One region of the Paenibacillus sp. FSL R7-0210 genome, then DNA from elsewhere that is predicted to be linked to it. Evidence: riboswitches for the same ligand, from Rfam matches in the RefSeq annotation. Region 1 holds a riboswitch; each other region holds the start of a gene.

Evidence for each region. A riboswitch is a leader RNA that binds a small molecule or an ion and turns the genes downstream of it on or off. The one in region 1 is predicted to bind cyclic di-AMP.
Region 2: linked by a shared signal. The riboswitch ahead of MKY64_RS10265 (hypothetical protein) and the one ahead of MKY64_RS26895 (C40 family peptidase) in region 1 are both predicted to bind cyclic di-AMP.
Region 3: linked by a shared signal. The riboswitch ahead of MKY64_RS15460 (alpha/beta fold hydrolase) and the one ahead of MKY64_RS26895 (C40 family peptidase) in region 1 are both predicted to bind cyclic di-AMP.

The regions. Positions count from the first base shown of each region.
Region 1 covers NZ_JBBPAR010000001.1:6,363,534-6,370,225, forward strand. The annotation lists gene MKY64_RS26880 (M1 family aminopeptidase) at 1-764, shown strand, start outside; gene MKY64_RS26885 (hypothetical protein) at 774-1,607, shown strand; cyclic di-AMP (ydaO/yuaA leader) riboswitch at 1,819-1,957, shown strand; gene MKY64_RS26890 (C40 family peptidase) at 2,015-2,443, shown strand; cyclic di-AMP (ydaO/yuaA leader) riboswitch at 2,832-2,974, shown strand; gene MKY64_RS26895 (C40 family peptidase) at 2,979-3,470, shown strand; gene MKY64_RS26900 (GNAT family N-acetyltransferase) at 3,717-4,202, shown strand; gene MKY64_RS26905 (c-type cytochrome) at 4,330-4,686, shown strand; gene MKY64_RS26910 (4a-hydroxytetrahydrobiopterin dehydratase) at 4,818-5,093, opposite strand; gene MKY64_RS26915 (hypothetical protein) at 5,305-5,598, opposite strand; gene motA (flagellar motor stator protein MotA) at 5,802-6,602, shown strand; gene motB (flagellar motor protein MotB) at 6,586-6,692, shown strand, end outside.
Region 2 covers NZ_JBBPAR010000001.1:2,338,246-2,344,937, reverse strand. The annotation lists gene MKY64_RS10285 (response regulator) at 1-285, shown strand, start outside; gene MKY64_RS10280 (FAD-dependent oxidoreductase) at 327-1,676, shown strand; gene MKY64_RS10275 (suppressor of fused domain protein) at 1,768-2,511, opposite strand; partial or broken gene MKY64_RS10270 (3'-5' exonuclease) at 2,695-2,829, shown strand; gene MKY64_RS10265 (hypothetical protein) at 2,849-3,316, opposite strand; cyclic di-AMP (ydaO/yuaA leader) riboswitch at 3,522-3,685, opposite strand; gene MKY64_RS10260 (arsinothricin resistance N-acetyltransferase ArsN1 family A) at 4,032-4,529, opposite strand; partial or broken gene arsM (arsenite methyltransferase) at 4,548-5,138, opposite strand; gene MKY64_RS10250 (MarR family winged helix-turn-helix transcriptional regulator) at 5,181-5,630, opposite strand; gene MKY64_RS10245 (ArsR/SmtB family transcription factor) at 5,765-6,091, shown strand; gene MKY64_RS10240 (arsenic transporter) at 6,202-6,692, shown strand, end outside.
Region 3 covers NZ_JBBPAR010000001.1:3,583,838-3,590,529, forward strand. The annotation lists gene MKY64_RS15440 (beta-L-arabinofuranosidase domain-containing protein) at 1-68, opposite strand, end outside; gene MKY64_RS15445 (AraC family transcriptional regulator) at 223-1,071, shown strand; gene MKY64_RS15450 (hypothetical protein) at 1,194-1,337, opposite strand; gene MKY64_RS15455 (TrkH family potassium uptake protein) at 1,591-2,949, opposite strand; gene MKY64_RS15460 (alpha/beta fold hydrolase) at 2,976-3,791, opposite strand; cyclic di-AMP (ydaO/yuaA leader) riboswitch at 3,799-3,932, opposite strand; gene mnhG (monovalent cation/H(+) antiporter subunit G) at 3,931-4,290, opposite strand; gene MKY64_RS15470 (Na(+)/H(+) antiporter subunit F1) at 4,280-4,573, opposite strand; gene MKY64_RS15475 (Na+/H+ antiporter subunit E) at 4,573-5,055, opposite strand; gene MKY64_RS15480 (Na+/H+ antiporter subunit D) at 5,061-6,536, opposite strand; gene MKY64_RS15485 (Na(+)/H(+) antiporter subunit C) at 6,533-6,692, opposite strand, start outside.

The sequences.
Region 1 (6,692 bases):
TGGCCAGCAATGAATTCGAAGAAGCCTGGCTGGATGAGAGCTTCACCTCTTATGCCGAAGACCGGCTGATGGAACAGGAATACGGTGTGGTCTCAAGCCTCCCGCTGCAGTCCAGCCTGGTCTCCTCTTCACAGCCGCTTAAGCTGGAGACCTGGAAATACACCGGTGATGACGCCTACACGCGCAATGTATACATCCGGGGCAAGCTGGTGCTGAAGGATATCGAACGCATCGCCGGGACCAAGAATATGGATGCCATCCTCGCCGCCTATGCCCGCAAATACCGCTTCCAGCATCCGTCCACCGCCGACTTCCAGAAGGTTGTGGAGAAAGTGACCAAGCAATCCTGGCAGACGTATTTTGAGCGGTATGTCTATAGCGGGGGTGCACCCGACTTCGCAGTTGACGATATCAGGCTCACCGTCAGACAGGACAACAGTGACGGCGGTGGGAGCCGCTACAGCGCTGTGGTTGATGTAAGTAATAAGGGCAGCCTGTACCCCGATGTTCCCGTGAAATTCACCTTCGCAGACGGGTACACGGTGCAGCAATACTGGAATGGCGAGGGTAAGGCTACTTCCTTTGAGTTAGCGTATAAAGCGCCGCTGGTCTCCGCAGAGATCGATCCGGGGCATTCCATTCTGCTGGAGAGCAGGCATCTTAATAATTTCAGAATGGCGGAGCTTGAGCCGCGTACACTCTCCCGCTGGACGCTTAGTGCATCAACTCTGCTTGAAACCCTGCTCGGAACTCTTGTCTGGTGAGGTGAAGGAATGGTGAAAAGTTCAATTGCCCGCGGTTGGATCAGCATGAAAGAGCAATTCTATATATTGATTCTGCTATTTATCTACCGGCTGTTCTGGGGATATTTCCTGTACAAATTCATTAAAAGCGCGGTTGTCCCCGTCCTGCTCCGCTACCCGGATGCGAATGCCGGCGGCAGCGGAATAGGCAGGCTGCTGTATTATATCGAGGGGCAGACCGCGCTGCGCACCGACCCCGCCGTCCAGCACTGGCTGTGGCTGCTGCTTGCGCTGACAGTGCTAAGGCTGCTGGTGACTCCCTTTATCCGTGCAGGGCTGCTGCACGAGCTTCACCAGGAGCGCGACGGAGCGCGGGGACTGTTCTTTTTTCCCGGAATGAGAAAATATGGGCTGCCGGTGCTGGTGTTCAGCCTCATCGAATGGGCGCTAACCCTCCTGCCGCTCTCTTGGCTGCTTCCGCGTATGTACCGTCATCTGCTCAGCGGTGTTCTCGATGTCCAGCTTCTGCTGAAGCTGGTGCCTTATGTGCTGGGCTGGCTGCTCTATCTCTTCCTTGTCCGCAAGCTTCTGCTCTATATGCAATTCGGCTATACCGCCGGTACCGGCATGTTCTCCTCACTGCTGATCTGCCTGAAGATGCTGCTGCCTTCGATCGGTATATCCATCGTTCTGGGGGCGGGAAGCCTGGCCGTAATTCTGCTCTGCAGCGCCTCTGCTCTGTTCTATCCCGGATTGCCGGCCCTTATGCTCCGCCAGGCAGCTCCGCTGCCCTCCACGCTGTTCGATATGTGGGGAATCGCTGCCCAGTACCACCTTTGGTCCAGTAAATCATTTCCACAATAATAAGCTGCTGAAGCGGCATACTAAAGAGAGTCACAGCCCCTTATCAGGGAGCAGGACTCTTTTTTGCTTGAACGGAGGACAAAAGCATTTGCAAAAGGGGAAATCCTCTGATACAATGATGGCTGTACCAGTAGTAACAAAGTTGTAATCTTTCAAGCAAAATATTCCGTAACTCTTGCAATTTAAGCAATACCGATAAGTCACTGTTCTGGTGCATAAAACGCCGAATTCCCTGCACCGGGAAGTGGGGGAACCATATTTTGGGTGAATTGATCTCGCTTTAGAGGGGTCATAGGGGAACCTTCTACCGAATCCTTAAGCTAACCTCGCAGGCCCTGGAAGGAGTACATCTTTTGATTAGTCAGAATTTCAAGAAAAAATGCACCGCAGCAGCGCTGGGTCTTGTGATGGTATTCACACTCGGAGCGGGCAGTGCCTTCGCAGATTCTAAGATGGATACTGTGATTTCAAAAACCATTGGAACGTCGTATAAAACCGGGGGCACAACCACCAGCGGCTTCGACTGTTCCGGATTTACCAAGTATGTGTTCAAGAATGTCGGGCTTACCTTGCCCCGTACCTCCAAAGCACAGTTCAAAGTTGGAACAAGTGTATCCAAGAGCAATCTGCGTTCCGGTGATCTCGTGTTCTTCAACACCCTGGGTAACGGAGTGTCCCATGTCGGTATTTATGTTGGAAACGGGAAGTTCGCACAGTCCTCAAGTTCACGTGGTGTAACCATCAGTTCGATGAGCCAGTCCTACTGGGCCAACCGCTACGTTGGCGCCAAACGAGTAATGAGCACAACAGCCTACCAAGCTGTCGCTTACGATTGAACCCTTGAAGCATACCCCGAATATTTCAGCCTCTAACAACTAAATGTAACTTATACGAGCCCGGGATGATTATTGCCGTAATCATTTCCGGGTTTTTCCTTTTCCTTATTCTACCTTTTACACTGAATTCGCAGCCTTGAAACAGCATTTTCTTGCAAAAACAAAGAAATAATCATATAAATTAACCCCTGCGCATAGATATGAGTCTTTGGAAAGGGCTATAACTCTAAAAAACAGCAAAAAAGATGCATTAATATGTTATAAGTGATTGCCAAGCGCCTTAGTCTTTGTTACAATTATCGCAGTGAGTTTTTAGTAACATTTTTGTAATTATTGAATCGATTTTAACAAAGGTTTTGTCATGTATTGAATGAACCGCTAATCCTAATCAACAGTCGTGCCGAGTTCCCTAATGAATTAGGGAAACGGGGGAACCACTTTGGGTGAATTGACCTCCTATTCTAAGAGGGGTCATAGGGGACCTTCAACCGAACCCTTAAGCTAACCTCGTAGGCATTGGAAGGGGTATTTACTTTTGAAGAAGAAGCTAGCAGCCGCAGTACTAAGCTTGTCCATTATCTTCACCATCGGAGCAGGAAGCGCTTTCGCGGATTCCAAAATGGATAAAGTGATCGACAAAGCCATCGGAACCAAATACGTGTCCGGCGGTACATCAACTAACGGGTTTGATTGCTCCGGATTTACAATGTATGTTTTTGATAAGATCGGCATTAACCTGCCCCATCAATCCGGCTCCCAGTATCAGATGGGCTCTGCCGTGTCCCGTGACGAGATGAGACCGGGCGATCTTGTATTCTTCAATACAAGCGGTAAGGGCATATCCCATGTAGGTATTTATGTTGGTGACGGCGAATTCGCCCATGCCTCTTCCTCACGTGGTGTAACCATCAGTTCGCTGAGTGACAGCTATTACGTCAACCGCTACGTTGGCGCCAAGCGAATCATGAGTACAGATGCCTACAAGACTGTAGCTTCGGATTCCCAAGACAACGATGATGTACAATAATCCTTTGTAACCTAACGCTCTTTTCCGAGATTTTTGCCGAAATCTTGGGGAAGGGCTTTTTTTGTCTATAAAATTACTTACCCCTCTCTATATTTGTAAAACACTGATTCTGCGCTTTCGGAAAATATATTTTGCCGTTTGTCAAGTTTCTGCATTTCCGTAAGGAAATTGCGTCGAAACTGGCTGTTTTTGTATATAATTAATAGAAGAAATGAATCTATGTCCCTTGGAAGGAGGCCTCCCCCAATGATTAGCTCCCCGCTAACCTTTTACGTGGTGCCTATGGAGCCGCAGCATGCCGCTGAGATCTGTGAGTGGAGCTACAAGCCGCCGTATAATATTTACGGCTGGATGTCCTGGGAGCAGATGCAGGCGCTGGGCGTGGAGTTCGGAGACCCGCAGCTGCGAAGTGAGCAATATGTATCGGTTGTGAATGGAGAGGGGGATCTGTGCGGCTTCGCCCAGCTCTTTCCGATGGAGGGGGTAGTCCGGCTTGGTGTCGGAATGCGGCCCGAGCTGTGCGGCCATGGAATGGGACATCTGTTCATGAAGGCTATTGTGCAGGCAGCACGGTCGCGTTACCCGGAATGTGAGATCGACCTGGAGGTGCTGACCTGGAACCAGCGCGCCATCCGCGCCTACCAGAAATGCGGGTTCACCATAACGGATACCTATGAACGCCGCACTCCGACCGGTAATAAGCCTTTTTATTGCATGGTCTATGAGGAATAGCACCGGAGACAAGAGAGTTTTGCAAAAAATGGATCATTTGTGTTCATTTTTTTGACACACATACTATGATAACGCTTCACCATCCGCTATAATGGAGACAGCAGCTTACATGGAGGGACGGATGCAGATGCAGAAATGGATCATGAGCGGTTTGTTTTTTGCCGCCTGTGCCTTTGCAGTAATCTTAATGTTTACCCTACCCGGTAAATCCGAGGTGGCGGAGCAGAACAAGCCGACCATGCCGGAGGTTGTGCTGGACGCTGCGGGCGCAGAAGCCACAGTGAAGGCCAATTGTATCTCCTGCCACGGAGACCAGCTTCAGGGCGGGGCGGGACCCAGCCTGCAGCAGGAAGGCGCTTCGCATGACGCAGCTCAGATCTTCAGCATAGTCACCAAGGGCCGCGGACAGATGCCTCCCTTCAAAGACAGGCTGGCCCCTGAAGAGATTGCGAATGTAGCCCTATGGCTGGCCGAGAAGAAATAATCCGCAACCTGTACTCACACCATGCTCCTCATTCTAAATGTATAATGCCCGTGACGAGGATAACGAACGATCCTTGCACGGGCATTTCTATTAATTAGATATTCCTGTTGTCTCCATAGGGGCCTTGTCCTCTAGCGGGTCTTCTCGAATGCCTCATTAAATTCATGCGCCTGGCGGAGATCAAGCTTCTCCACATCTGCAGCCAGCCGCAGAACAACCGTCTTGTAATCAATGGTGATATGCGGGTGATGGTCAAAGGCCTCCGAAATTGTCGCTACCTCATCCACAAAGGCAATTCCCTTCATATATTCACTGAACATATATTTGCGCACCAGCCTATCCCTCTCCAGCTTCCAGCCCTCAAGCTTGCCGATCTGCTCCTGCAGTTGTTCCTCAGTTAATTGCAATTCGTTTCCTCCCTTGCTAAGTTAACGGTTCCTTCAGCCTGCTCTTCTCCTTCAAATAAAACATCCCTCAGCTTCTGAAAGTCCAAGGGATGTGCCAGGCCAAAGATTTTTGATTAAATGTATTCTGACATCCCGGCAATTAGTACTCCACTTCCAATTTTAACATGGCCGGATGCCCGGGACAAACCCGCTGCCGCATTTTTCCCCTGCTTTATACAAGAACGACCGAAGCCAGATCCTCATCGCCCAGCAGAATATTAATGCGGTGTGTTTCTTTATCGTACATCACAACTCCGCTGCCCACCTGAATGACCGGCTCGTTGCCCAGCGCGTAGAACAGGTCTTCCGCAAGCGCCTCCCAGACCTCCTGCCTCGATTCCTCCGGCAGATTCGTCCACTCTTCAGGCTCCATTTCAAAAAAAATGTACCCGTCTGTAATCCGTCCAACGGCTCCTGTCAGTTCAACCAGAATTTCACCGTAATCCCTGCCATGCTTAACTCCCACATCAATCACTCCGTTTTCTTCGCTGATGAATAATAACCTACCTTATCTATTATAGCCGAAAAAATCACTTCACAAAAAAGGGAATGATGTCGATAAAGAAGAATATACGTGATTTGGTTACGAACAGAGTGTTCTCCCGCGGTTCAAGGACGAATTACGCGGTTAGTCGATCACTTCTTAATTCTCATGGACGAGGTGCATAAATGGAAATCTCAACAATTCTAGGCCTGGTGTTTGGTCTGATCGCAGTAATCTGGGGGATGATACTCAAGCATGCTCCACTTGCAAGCTTGAACAACCCCGCTGCCTATGTCATTATTTTTCTTGGCACGGCTGCCTCCATCTTCATGGCCTTTCCGATGTCGGAAGTCAAGAATTTCCCTAAGCTGTTGAAGATCCTGTTTACGAAGAAAAAGATGGTCGGTAAGCCCGAACTGATTACCATGTTCATGGAATGGGCATCCATTACCCGCCGCGAAGGGCTGCTGGCTCTGGAGTCCAATGTCGATGAAATTGAAGATAACTTCCTCCGAAACGGCATGCGGATGATTATTGACGGCAATGATCAGGAGTTCGTCCGTGATGTATTAATGGAAGATATTCATGCCACTGAAGACAGACATAAAGCCGGAGCCTTGATCTTCTCCCAGGCCGGGATGTATGCCCCTACACTAGGGGTACTCGGGGCTGTTATCGGGCTGATTGCCGCCTTGGGTGATATGAGTAATATGGACGTCCTGGCCCACGCGATTGCCGGTGCCTTCATTGCAACCCTGCTCGGGATATTCACCGGTTATGTCATGTGGCACCCTATGGCCAACAAGCTGAAGCGGATATCCAAGCGCGAGATTGAAGTCCGCCTGATGATGGTGGAGGGTCTGCTCTCCATCCAGTCCGGGGTGTCTACCATAGCTATTAACCAGAAGCTGTCCGTCTTCCTGACTCCGTCCGAGCGTGCCAAGCTGAGCGAGAAGGAGGGGGCTTCCAGTGAGCAAAAAGACTAGGCATGAGGAACATGAAGAGCATGCCGATGAATCCTGGCTGCTTCCCTATTCCGATCTGATGACCTTGCTGGTTGCTCTGTTCCTTGTTAT
Region 2 (6,692 bases), 4.0 Mb from region 1:
GAACTGACCTTGCACACGCTGGCCGAAAGATTATATGTCAATCCCTCTTACCTTAGCCGGCTCTTTAAGCGGGAGGAAGGGAAATCCATTTCGGAATATCTCCTGAAGCGGAGTATGGAGCATGCCAAAGAGCTCTTATACAGCGGCGTTAAGGTGTATGATGCAGCAGAAGCGGCAGGATATCGTGATGTCAGCTATTTTGCCAGAGTGTTTCGTAAATATTGGGGTGTAGCCCCAAGTGAATTAAAGAAACAAGAGCGTTCAGACTCACCGCGGTTGATGTAAGTTAAAACTACAATGGAAGAAAACAGGTGGAGGTGGTCAGAATGACCGATATGGCACTAACCGTTAAAATACCCGAGCGTGATATTCCTGTCTACACGGAGGTGGATGTTGTCGTTGCCGGAGGAGGACCGTCAGGAGTAGCCGCAGCGCTCGCAGCGGCAAGAAACGGGGCATCCGTATTGCTGATAGAGCAAAGAGGATACCTGGGCGGCATGGCGACGGTCTCTCAGGTTCCTGCATTTTGCCCGTATACCGATCAGATCAAGCCGGTAATCCGTGGGATTGGGCTGGAAATTCTGCTTGCTATGAAAAGCAGGATGGAGGAGACGTTTCAGGAAGCATGGAAGGATCGCCTGGATTGGGTGCCGATTGATGCGGAAATTTTAAAACGCGTATTGGACGAAAAGATGATGGAGGCTGGCGTTAAAGTGCTGTATCATACCTTCGTCAGTCAAGTTCTTCAACAGGACGGCATCATTGAAGCGGCGATCATTAATAACAAGACCGGAACCCAGGCTGTGAAGGGGAAGATATACATTGATGCAACCAGCGATGCGGATCTCACCTATCTTGCGGGCGGGCAGCTCGCCAAAGGTGGAGATGACGGAGAGCTGCAGCCGGGGACAATGTGCTTCGTCCTGAATAACCTGGACAGGAACAAATTTCTCTCAAGTGCGGAGACGCACGGCCACGATCTGAAACATGCGATCAACAAGGCGAAACACGAAGGGCGATTGCGCGTCGCGAGAGATTGGGCCGGTATTTCCTGGCTGAACAATCATACGGCAGGCTTCAATTTCGGCCATGTATTCGGGATTGATGGTTCAAATACGGATGATCTGACCCGCGGAGCAATCGAAGGCCGCGCGCTTGTTGAACACATTACCGGTTGGCTGCGGGAAGCGATTCCCGGATTCGAGAACGCTTTCCTGACGTTGACGGGCGAACAGATCGGCATTCGGGAAACCCGGCGGATCATCGGCGATTATATCATCACTGCCGACGATTTTCTGGCGTGCCGTTCGTTCCCTGACGATATTGCCCGCAATGCCTACTTTATTGATATTCATATGGCAAAGCCTACGAGCGGCATGACGATGATACGTCTATCGCCGGGAGAGTCCCACGGCATTCCTTATCGCGCCTTGCTTCCGGCCGGTATTCAGAACGTAATCGTAGCCGGCAGAGCGATATCAACCGATAGAGCGGCCCAAGGCTCCACCCGGGTCATGCCCAATTGCTTTGCCATGGGCGAAGCCTCCGGTACGGCTGCGGCAATTCTGACTGAGAAAGGCTCACGGGAAACGCGCAGTATCGACATCGCGGACCTGCAGCGCAGACTTGTCCGCAAAGGCGCATGGTTAGGGGAGCAGATCAATGAGCGGTTCTAGGAAATAAGAAATAAAAAGGCTGAGCCCAAAGTCATATCCTTGACTTAGGCTCAGCCTTTTCAAGCTGTTTCAAACTTGTTCATCCGGGCAGTTATTTACAAGCGTTGCGTCTATTCGGATTCAGAACGAGGAAATCCTCTGGAAGCTCGAACAGCTTGGCGACCAGTTCATCCATACCGGACTCCAGCTTGAACTCCATTTCCTCCCGGTACAGCGGAACCAGGAAATAAACCTGAACCTGATTGCCGTCTTTCGTATGGACGGTGCTAACCTCTTCCGGCAGAGCATACAGGATCACGCCGGATAGCTCCGTATTAGCCGCATAAGGCTCGTAATCCTCCGTGTTGGGGATCGTATGGCCGTATCCAAGCCATGTCTGATACATATGCGGGAATCGGGCAAGCATCTTCATCAGCCGGATCGGCCAGTAGTTCTCCTCCGCCTCGAAATCCTCCTGCGTAAGCGGCCAGTCCGCCGGCAAAAACATCATCAGCTCCGCGCGTTCTAGATGCTTATACTCTTCACGGATCTCCTGCGGGAGCGTCAGCGGCAGATCGCTCATCCCATTGGTGTACAGCACCCGGTATGGCTCATCAGGTGTAGCTTCCATAATGTTCACATCAATATGTACGATGTCTGAAATCAGTTCGTGGAACACGCCGGTTTCCCGGTTTGGAAAGACCCGATTGAAATGTTCGTTTAAATCTTCCATGTACAAAATATTGGCGGGAGGCGTAACCTGCTGCTCATCCGAAGCGTCATAACCATAAATGGTGGTACCGTCTTCTGATTTGCCCATTTCCTTGCCGCCAAACAGTTTTTTGAAAAAGTTCATGTCTTTGCGCTCCTCTGTGTGGGTTTATATTAAAGTGCGAAATGAAGTATTTGAAACCTCACTTGGAAGTATAACAAAAGACATAGCCCCGGAGCGATGGGTCTATCGATTCGAATTTCAAAAGGAGCAGATATGAACTATATCATTTTTGATCTGGAAGTCACCTGTTGGGAAAATGACCGCAAGCGGGGCGTAGGCATGGAGAGAGCCTTGTCTATGCTTGAATTGCCGCTTGAAGGTACTCACCATAGAGGTATCGACGATGCCAAGAACATTGCAAAAATATTCGTTAAGATTTTTGACCAATTGAAGTTTTGATAATTTAAATTGATCATGTCTATAGCAGTGAATAATAGGATACCGATTCTGCAAATAAAATGGTTGGATTCAGACGACTCTTCACCGTATTAATTGAATGGATTCTTTGCTCTGTCCTTTGATGGCGATACCGCTCCGATCCGGCTCCTACCTTCATTCGGATTTGGTCATTTTGAATGAACATACTATCGAGTGCAGTCTTGATCATGTTAAGTTGATTGGGAGCCCATTCTTGTCCGTGCATCCGGACGTATTCTGTGGCTTCTTCTGCAGTACAATGACATATCTCTTTCAGAAAAGAGCCCCATTTGATTAAATCCACCGCATTGTCACCCGCACAAAGAATGCAATTCCCATAGCTGATCTGTCCTCCGAAGGTTAACTTCAACACCCCATACCAGCATCCGTAAGGCTCTGAAATATGCATGAAGGAAGGGCGGCAGCTAAATGCGAACAACTCGATTCGTGACAGTCTGGCGTTAATCATGAATAATGCCTCCTAGGTTGTCTATAGATTTCATATAACGCTGCAGATTATGGGTCTGCTCAGCTGTGGCTACATAGGCTGTCAGTTCAGTTTCATTCTCACATACAGCAGCATGCTCAAGCCAAACGGAATATTTGGTTTTCTGTACGATGGATAAGTGTAATGGAAAGGTTTTGCGGGATCGCAGCAAAAAAGCATGGTTAATGCAGGCTCTCTCCAGTGCTTACGAGGTTAGCTGACGGATTCGGACGGTGAGAGTCGTCCTACCAGTGAAGAGTTCAATCTTCTTTGGATTCACCCCATTTCGGCTGGTCACAGCCATTTGGTTCCCCCGCTTCCCGCCTGACGGGAATTCAGCATTTGTTAAAAGGAATCTTACGCTGAGCATCACTGTTTGTAAAATGCTGAAAGTTCTCTAGGAGACTAAATAAGACTCTATAGGATATAAAAATGAAGAAAATCCCTTGTAATCTAGCATTCATCCCCGATTTTCTGAAGTTATCGCGTATTTATTAACTTTTTAATGCAACCTAAATGGGGCTAAATGAATCTTAATGATTCTTTAATCATGATATTAAGATCAGATATAATGTTTAAGATCCTCCTGTTTACAGGCCCGATATGCGGAGCCTCCATGAAAGTGAGATTGTAGGAATAGATCAAAAGGAGAAGTTCCTCCGTTTGCGGATGGAACTTCTCCTTTTGATCTTCATTTTTATAGCAGCTTCTCCATAATCATCACATCAATAAACGCTCCGTCCATCACTCCTTGCTTCTCAAATACACCAACCTGCCGGTAGCCCATCTTTCGATACAATCCTTGACCACTCTCATTAAACGGAAAGGTAAAGAGAACAATTTTATAAAAACTATTTTCCTTTGCTACCTTGTGTAAGGACTCCAGGAGGGAGCTGCCTACACCTTGCCCACGAAAGCTTCGATCAATATATACAGAAAGGTCAGCGACGCCGTTATACGCGCAACGGTGAGAATATGGGTTCAGTGAGGCCCAGCCCACGACTTCACCTTCGCGTTCAGCAATCAAAACGCTAAAACGGCCTTGGTGATCGTTGAACCATGATTCCATATATGAGAAGTCTTTCATCTCTGTTTCAAGTGTAGCGATCCGGTCCTCGATCCCCTGATTGTAGATACGAAGAATGCTTTCAATATCCTCAGGTGTGGCCTGACGGACAGTTAATGTACTGATCATATCAACATCCCCTTAAGATTACTTTCTCGCTTTAATTACAGCAGAGACGATGTATTGGTCAACATTCGCACCTGGAACCCAATCTTTAATGAATGTTTTAGATTCGTCCTTTGGCTCAATGCTGATATCAGTAAAGCCGCATTCCTGAAGCATGATCTCCAAATCGGCAATGGAAGAGGCGCCAGAGATACAACCCGAATATAATTCATCCAGGTCATTTTTGATCTCAGGAGGAAGCTCAGCTGTAGTTACGATATCTGATATGGCAAGACGACCTGCAGGCTGAAGAACACGATAAGCCTCACGGAATACTTGCTGTTTGTCTGGGGAGAGATTAATCACGCAGTTGGAAATAATGACGTTGATCGAATTGTCAGCGACGGGAAGATGCTCTATTTCGCCCAATCTGAATTCGGTGTTACTGAACTTTCCTTTAAGGGCATTATCTCTTGCTCGACTGATCATCTCAGGTGTCATATCCACACCTATAACATGGCCTTCATTACCTACCTGCCGGGAAGCCAGAAAACAATCAAATCCGCCGCCACTCCCAAGGTCCAAAACATGTTCACCCGCCTGCAGTTCAGCAATAGCCTGTGGATTACCGCAGCTGAAATAATTTGCAATATACAAGTAAAAGAGAAGAGAAGGTCACCCTTTTACGGGTGCGCAGCAATTGCTGAGTTTTCCCATAGATTCGTTGAAAAGCTTAATGGACCGTAGTAATGTTTCTACTTCAAACTCACTCATGTGTGAGAAGGCCTCGTTCAGGTATTCATTCATTTGTTGATCAATAGTTGCAGCTACCATTTTACCTTCAGGAGTGAGTGACAGGTTATAAATTCTTCGATCTGCGGGATCAGATGTCTTTTTAACCAAATTCATTTTCACCAGAGATTGAACTTGTCTGCTGAAGGTTGTAATATCTGTGCCAAGTGTTTCGGCGACTTGTTGCATGGAAGGATTGTGACTCCGATCGATCTCATATAACAGATGACTTTGGGTAGCGGAAAGATTACATCCTCCTACGCTACAGCAATCCTTATTGAGTAATCCTAAACGCCGACTCATGATTTGGAGTAGTTCTCTTGGAGTTTCCATTGTTTTCACCTCTTGAACTAGTTATACTGCATTTAGTTGCAAAGTGCAAATATAAATTGTGCTTAGTTGATAATTGATGATAAAGGTTTTAGAATATAAGTATTGTCTTATATACAGAGAGGGGAGATTCAAAATTGGATACATTAAATGATCTTGCAGAAGATTTAAAGCTCCTTGGAGATAAAACACGACTCACAATTCTAATTCTTTTAAAAGAGCGAGAGTGGTGTGTATGTGAATTCGTGGATCTCTTTGACATTTCTCAGCCAGCCGTTAGTCAGCATCTACGTAAATTAAAAAGCAGCGGATTGGTAAAGGAACAGAAAAGGGGGCAGTGGGTCTATTATTCTTTAAATAAAGTAGATAAACCCCATGTTAAGGCCATCCTAAATCTTACCCCGAATGCAAGTGACCTTTTATTGCATTTGAATAAACCGTCTAATGCTGTTTGCTGCGAATGACAGTTTTCTATTGAATATATAAGTGTATAATTATATAATGATGCCTGAGATTAAACTTAACTCTTTGAAGGGAGTGCTCGGATGGGTGGAGTTAGACATAAACTGGGGGAATACCATTGGTAGCTCTGGCAAGTCTGATATTTATAGTCACTTTGATTTTTGTCATTTGGCAGCCTAAAAATCTGTCCATTGGATGGTCTGCCTGCGGCGGAGCGTTACTCGCTTTAATTGCCGGTGTCGTCAGCTTGAATGATGTTCTGGATGTTACGCTGATTGTGTGGAATGCCACACTGGCCTTTGTAGCAATCATCTTGATCTCGTTAATCCTCGATAAAATTGGATTCTTCGAATGGGCTGCTTTACATATGGCCAAAGCTGCTAGCGGGAATGGAATGCGGATGTTTATCTATGTCATCATTCTTGGTGCTGTAGTCGCGGCATTCTTTGCTAATGACGGAGCAGCGCTCATTCTAACACCGATTGTGCTGGCTATGGTCCGTGCGCTGAATTTTGATGAGAAAAAGGTTTTTCCGTTCATCATTGCCAGCGGGTTTATAGCAGATACTACCTCATTGCCCCTAGTTGTAAGCAATCTGGTGAA
Region 3 (6,692 bases), 2.8 Mb from region 1:
AGCGCTCTGCGGCACGCAAAATCCCCGTCAGTCAGCCTTACTTCATCCAGACCAAAGTTAGCATACAAGCTCGGACACCTCAGTTTCTATAAAATAATAGTGCAGCGTAGAACTCCTGCATCTATATTTTATAATGCCGGACATCTATAATTGAATTCATCACCTTTGGTTAACCTATACTATTTTCAGATTTTGTATCTGTTTATGTAAGGAGGATAAGGCATGCACAACAACGTGATATTACACTTCGATAAAGTATTGAACGTACAAGATTTGGGTTCCCATAGGACTGAAAGCTTATATACGCATCCTGACAGGAGGCTGGAGTGGGAAGTTTTCCTCTATTTGGCCGATGGGCAAATGGAGGTCTGGGAGGAAGAAACGGAGTATCTCATCCGCAAGGGAGAATTTCTGTTCCTGAAAAGCGGTCTGCATCACTGGGGAGAACCCCGCACACCTGCGGGCACTTCATGGTACTGGATTCATTTCTTCTGTAATTCCGAGGGAGAAGCGGAGCAGAACGGTAATCCATTAAAAGGAAAACCATTATTAGAAGAATTCCGTAAGTGCATTACACTTCCCAAGCACGGAAGGATCTCACACCCCGAGAAGCTGGAGAAGCAGCTGAAAGCCGCCGTTCAACTGTACAATACAACAGATCCGCTCCGCACCATCACGCTATGCCTGCAAACGATGGAGCTGTTCATCACTCTCTTCAGGCAGTCTCTTCACCAGTCCCCGCTGAGCAAGTCGGACCGGACGGTAAGCAGAATTATCGGATTTCTTGAACAAAAGGACAGCTACACCCTCAATTCACAGGAGCTTTCCGCTTCTCTGGAGATGAATTACAGTTACTTGTGTGAAGTCTTCAAACATAAAACAGGGAGCACCATCCAAATGTACAATGCCCAATTCTTCATGGACAAAGCAGCAGGAATGATGCGCAACACAAATCTGAATGTCTCCGAGATCAGCGAGCGGCTCGGCTTCAACTCCCCCTTTTACTTTAGCCGGGTATTCCGCAAAGTGAAGGGCTGCTCCCCCTCAGAGTATATGAGCAGGATTTATTGAGAAATTGTATGGAGGGCTTGTTGTGTCTATTACACGCGGCTTTTCGAACGAACCCTGGAAATTGAACTCCGCGTCCTCCTTAGAGATACAGCCGGGAAGCCCCGGCTGTATCTCTGTCTTATTCACCTGTATAGCGAATTGCTTGATGCGCTCGCCCACTTGATCACGAACCCGCACCATTCTTTATCCTTTAACAATCCCATAATTGTAAGTCTGGTTTTGTCACCCAGTACCTTTAATTTCTCTGCCATTTCGATGTTGAACATATGCACTGTCCTCTTAGAATTCTTAAATACGTGGTACATAATTATGTACTTATATATTAGATACCATGTCTCAAAAGCAAATATTAATTCCTGCTTCCTTCCAATCGGACCCTGCATTTTATACAATACTTGCAAAATGCAATCAAATTATTTATAACTAGGTTATGAGATAAAAACATCTTCAACCCAATAAACAAAAGAAGATAGCACAATAACGTTGAAAATCATTAGAATTAGCGCAGCTCAGTAAACTTTACCCGATAAGCAGCTTATCCTCCGGATACCGATATTTTTGCTTCACATTTTTTTGTGCCAGTGCTAAAGCTAAAGTCAAAGGCCCTAGTCTCCCGATGTACATTGTAATTATGATGATGCATTTTCCCAGTGGCGAAAGTTCTGATGTTATTCCCATAGACATTCCTACAGTTCCAAATGCAGAGGTTGCTTCAAAGAGAAGCGCCAGGAAATCTTTAGGATGAGCATATTCTGTAATGGATAGAAGAAAGGTGGCTGTAAGAACTACACCCAGGGATATGGTCATTACTGCCAGTGCCCTGAATATGATATCCTGGGAGATGCGTTTTTTAAGCAGTTGCACATCTGTTTTCCCCTTAATCGTTGAGACGATACTTAACATAAGTACAGCAAATGTGGTCGTTTTTATACCTCCTCCAGTCGATCCGGACGAAGCCCCAACAAACATCAGGAAAATCATAAAAAATTGTGAGGCCGGGAGCATTGCTCCAATATCGATGGAATTAAAGCCGGCTGTCCGGGTAACAACACCCTGAAAATATGCCGCCCAAGTTCTTTCACTCCAAGAGAGAGTACTGAATGTTTTTGTGTTAAAAAGTTCAATCGCAAAAATCACCAAAAACCCTGCCATACAAAGGAGTCCAGAAGTAATTAAAACTATTTTTGTATGAAAGGAAAGATCTCTCCATCTTCTTTTCCGGTACAGATCCAGAATCACCGTGAACCCAATCCCGCCGATGATAAACAAAAAAGAGATAACAATATTAACTAACGGGTCACCCACATAGCGGCTCAGACTGTCTGGCCATAATCCAAATCCGGCGTTATTGAAGGCAGACACTGAATGGAATATTCCATAATAAATGGACCTTGTTGTTCCTAGTTCATTTGCCCATCGAAGGGCCAACACTATAGCTCCAGTTGTCTCCACGATAAATGAAATGAGAAAGATACTGAGTGATAACCGCACGACTCCTTGTGTTGTTACAGAATTAGATGATTGCTGGATAAGCAGACGTTCTTTTAATCCAATCTTTTTCCCCAAGATCACGGCGATCAAAACACTGAATGTCATAAATCCCAAACCGCCAATTTGAATCAGAAGTAGGATAATGACCTGTCCAAAATGAGAAAAATCGGTACCGGTATCAAGTACAACGAGGCCCGTTACACATACGGCTGAAGTCGAAGTAAACAGTGCTGCCAGCCACCCTATACTAAGTCCGCTGGACGAAGATATCGGCAAGGCCAGCAGCACTGTACCAAGAAATATAGGGACTGCAAAACCGAGTAAAATGATTCTGGATGAGGTCAGTCTGAGATTTGTGATGAAGGATGAGATTTTGTTAAAGAACATATCATTGGCTCCCATTATAATTCAAGTTAGTTGCCAGCTGCCGCCCGCTGAAAACTATGCTGTTCCCTAAGATAATCCAGTAATATACGGTTGAAGAGCTGGGGCTGACACAGATGAGTCGGATACATCGCATCCTCAAGGATCGCCAGACGGGCAGACGGATACTTGCTGGCTGTTCTTTTCACCTGCTCCAGCGCCCATTCATTCTGATTCCCGGATACAACAAGAACAGGAATCTGCAGCCGTAATGCGAACCCGTAGCTGTCCGTTTGTCTAAGTGCCAGCCGCTGCTTAATTAATTCCGTTGTCCGTTCATGCACAAGCTCTTTCCTGAGAATATGATAAGCCGAGAGCCACTTATTGTAGGTGATGCGCAAGGAACGGACGAACATTTCGGCAGGAAGATAATGGGCCGCCCATGCGCAGACCTCAAAGATTCCTTTCATTTTACTGCCTCTCGCCGTGTAATCCTCCTGAAAATAACTGTCCACCAATACCATATTTATTATCCGTTCAGGGTACAGATAGGCGAATTTCTGGGCGAGCACAGCACCACTGGAACAAGCTACGATAACAGCCTTCTCTACAGATAAAGCGTCCAATAACAGCTTCAAATCTTCACATTGTGTGTCTACGATCCGGCTGATCTCCACATCCATTTTACCCGATTGCCCGTTCCCTCTCAAATCGAATACGATCACTTTGGCACGCTTGCTGAAATAATCCGCTTGCGGCTCAAACAGATGATGAGAGGTCGAATAATCATGAATAAAAACAATAGGCAGACCGCTGCCCGACATCTCATAATACAGCGACGTTCCATTCACTTCAATATGCGGCATATACAGTGCATCCTCTCATGAACGCTTGCGGGGTTAGCTGCCGGATTCGGGCCTGAAAGTAGCCCTACTCGTTTTTCCCGAGATTCACCCCATGTAACCTGGTTCCCCCGCTTCCTATAAGGAATTCAGCGATTAACTATTATTTTACAGACGTTTCCTTGCTTTCTTCCCCCAGCACCTTCAGGTCATCCTGAACGCTTCCCTTCCATAAGGGCACTCCGGAACGGTAGGCAGCCCGGCCATTTAAGTGACCTGCTACCGGTGAAGTGATGAATACAAATACAATCGCCAGCAGAAGCTTGACATTAACCGTTCCGTCTTTGAACCAAAAGTACAGGAAACCTCCTGTCAGCAAACACAATACCCCGAAGGTTGCACTTTTGGTAGCCGCATGTGAACGCAGATAGACATCGGGCAGCCGGACTAAGCCGAAGGCACTTAAGCCGCAGAAGACTGCACCCATTACCACAAGAATAGAGCTAATCAGTTCACCTGTCATTGGGGTTCCCTCCATCCTCTATAACGGCTCCCCGTTCAATATATCTGGCCAGTGCCGTAGTACCAATAAACGTCAGAATCCCGATAACCAGAATGACTTCTATAAAATCCTGGGTATCCAGCAGCATACTGAAGACGGTTATCATAGCGAGTACATGAATGCCGATCGTATCGAGTGCGGCAACCCTGTCGGAGCGGGTTGGCCCTTTCAGGAGACGGAACAGGCAGGCCAGCATCGCCAGAGCCAGAATGATCATGGCCACGGTTAGCATAACTGGGATCATTAACGGGTCACCTCCCTGATCGCTCGTTCGAAAGTGCCTCTAATCTGCGTGACCATCAGCTGTGCATCTTTAATATCAATAGCATGAATGTACAGCGTCTTGCCATCCTTGGACACATCAAGAGTCAGGGTTCCCGGTGTCAGACAAATCAGGCACGAGAGCAGTGTGACCTCCCAGGGTGTGGCCAAGGCAGTCTCATAAGCAAAGATACCGGGACGTATAGCCAGTTTTGGACGGATGATATGGCCAATGACCACGAAATTCGAGACCGTAAGTTCACGGGCAAAGATCAGCAGAAGCTTCAGTACAGCCCATATACGTATGAGATAGAAGGTCCGGGGCTGGGACCTGGATTTCCTAAATAACAGTAAAAGTCCGATGCCCAGCAGATAACCTACTAAGAAGCTTGAGCCAGAGCCATTGTTATTTATCGCCATCCACAGAAAGGCAATCAACAGATTAAACAGGAATTGTAAGGCCATATTCACTACTCCTTCATTATGGCTTCAATATATAGCGCAGGTGAAGCCAGAACCTCGCCAGCCTGCGATACATAAGTATACACATACTCCGCTCCGATCCCCATTGCAATCACAAGCAGCAGCAGGCCGGCAGCCACAGCCGAAGCAACCTTCAAGCTCACCTTAGGCTGCTCTTCCTTGGGTTCATTTCCCCAGAAGGCCAGCCTGAACACCTTCATCAGGGAGAACAGCACCAGAAAGCTTGATCCCAGACCAATGAGGGACAGCGTCAGCATCCCCTCGGACAACGCTCCACGGAGGATCATAATTTTGCCGGCAAAACCGCTAAGCGGCGGAATCCCCACCAGGGCGAGCGCCAGAATAAAAAACATCCAGCCGAGGAGCGGATACTTTCTGATCATCCCGCCCATACTGCCTAGCCGGTCAGTTCCGGCTGCGGATATAATCATCCCGCCCAGAATAAACATAAGTCCCTTGGCCAGCATATCGTGCAGCAGATAGAAGACTGCCCCATTCATTGAATCTGCAGTCCCTGCAGCAAGCCCAAAGGCTACAAATCCAACGCTGATAATGACGTTATAATTCAGAATCCGCGGGATATCCCTATAAGCCACTGCCCCCAGGCTGCCCAGGATCATGGTAGCAGCAGCCATCCAGGCGATCCAGTCATGAGTGAAGCCGGGATCGTTCACGAACAACAACGTGAAGGTGCGGATGATTGCATAGAGTCCTACTTTGGTCAGCAGGGCACCGAACAACGCTCTGACAGCCGCCGGAGGTGCACTGTAGGACCCTGGAAGCCAGAAGAACAGGAATAGTCCTGCCTTCAGGGAGAATACAATCAAGAACAAAACAGCAATCACATTAAGCACGCCGCCTTGTCCCGCTTCAGCGATACGCTGGGACAGGTGCGCCATGTTGAGCGTTCCTACCGCTGCATAGAGATAAGCTACCGCAGCTACGAACAGTGTCGAGGATACGATATTAATAAGCAGGTATTTCGACGTTTCTCTTAGCTGAAGCTTGGTCCCACCGAGTGAGATGAGCGCATAAGAAGAAATCAGCATGACCTCAAAAAAGACAAACAGGTTGAAAATATCCCCCGTAAGAAACGAGCCGTATACCCCGACCAGCAAAAACTGAAAGAACGTATAGTAATAGAACCGCTCCCGCTGCTCTCCAATACTGCTGAAGGAGTAGCACAGAATCGCAAAACTGACGATCGAAGCCATCGTTACCAGCAATACAGCAAACATATCACCTACAAATACAATGCCATACGGAGGAGCCCAGCCCCCCATCTGCAGGGTCAGTATGCCCTCGGAGTGGACACGTGTAACCAGCAGCACCGCAATCAGAATGTTAAGCAGACCGCTGAGCGCACTAATCACGCGCTGAAGCCGGATCTTCTCTTTGAGAAAAATCAGGATGACAGCCGTAGCCAGCGGAATGAGAATCGGGAGCACCAATAGATTACTCATTCGTTGTCCTCCTTAATGCTGTCCATTTCATCAGTACCCCGCGTCTGATAAGACCGGTATGCGAGTACGAAAAAGAAAGCTGTGACCCCAAAGCTGATGACAATGGAGGTTAGAATCAGCGCCTGCGGCAGCGGATCAACATAGGTATCCGCCTTG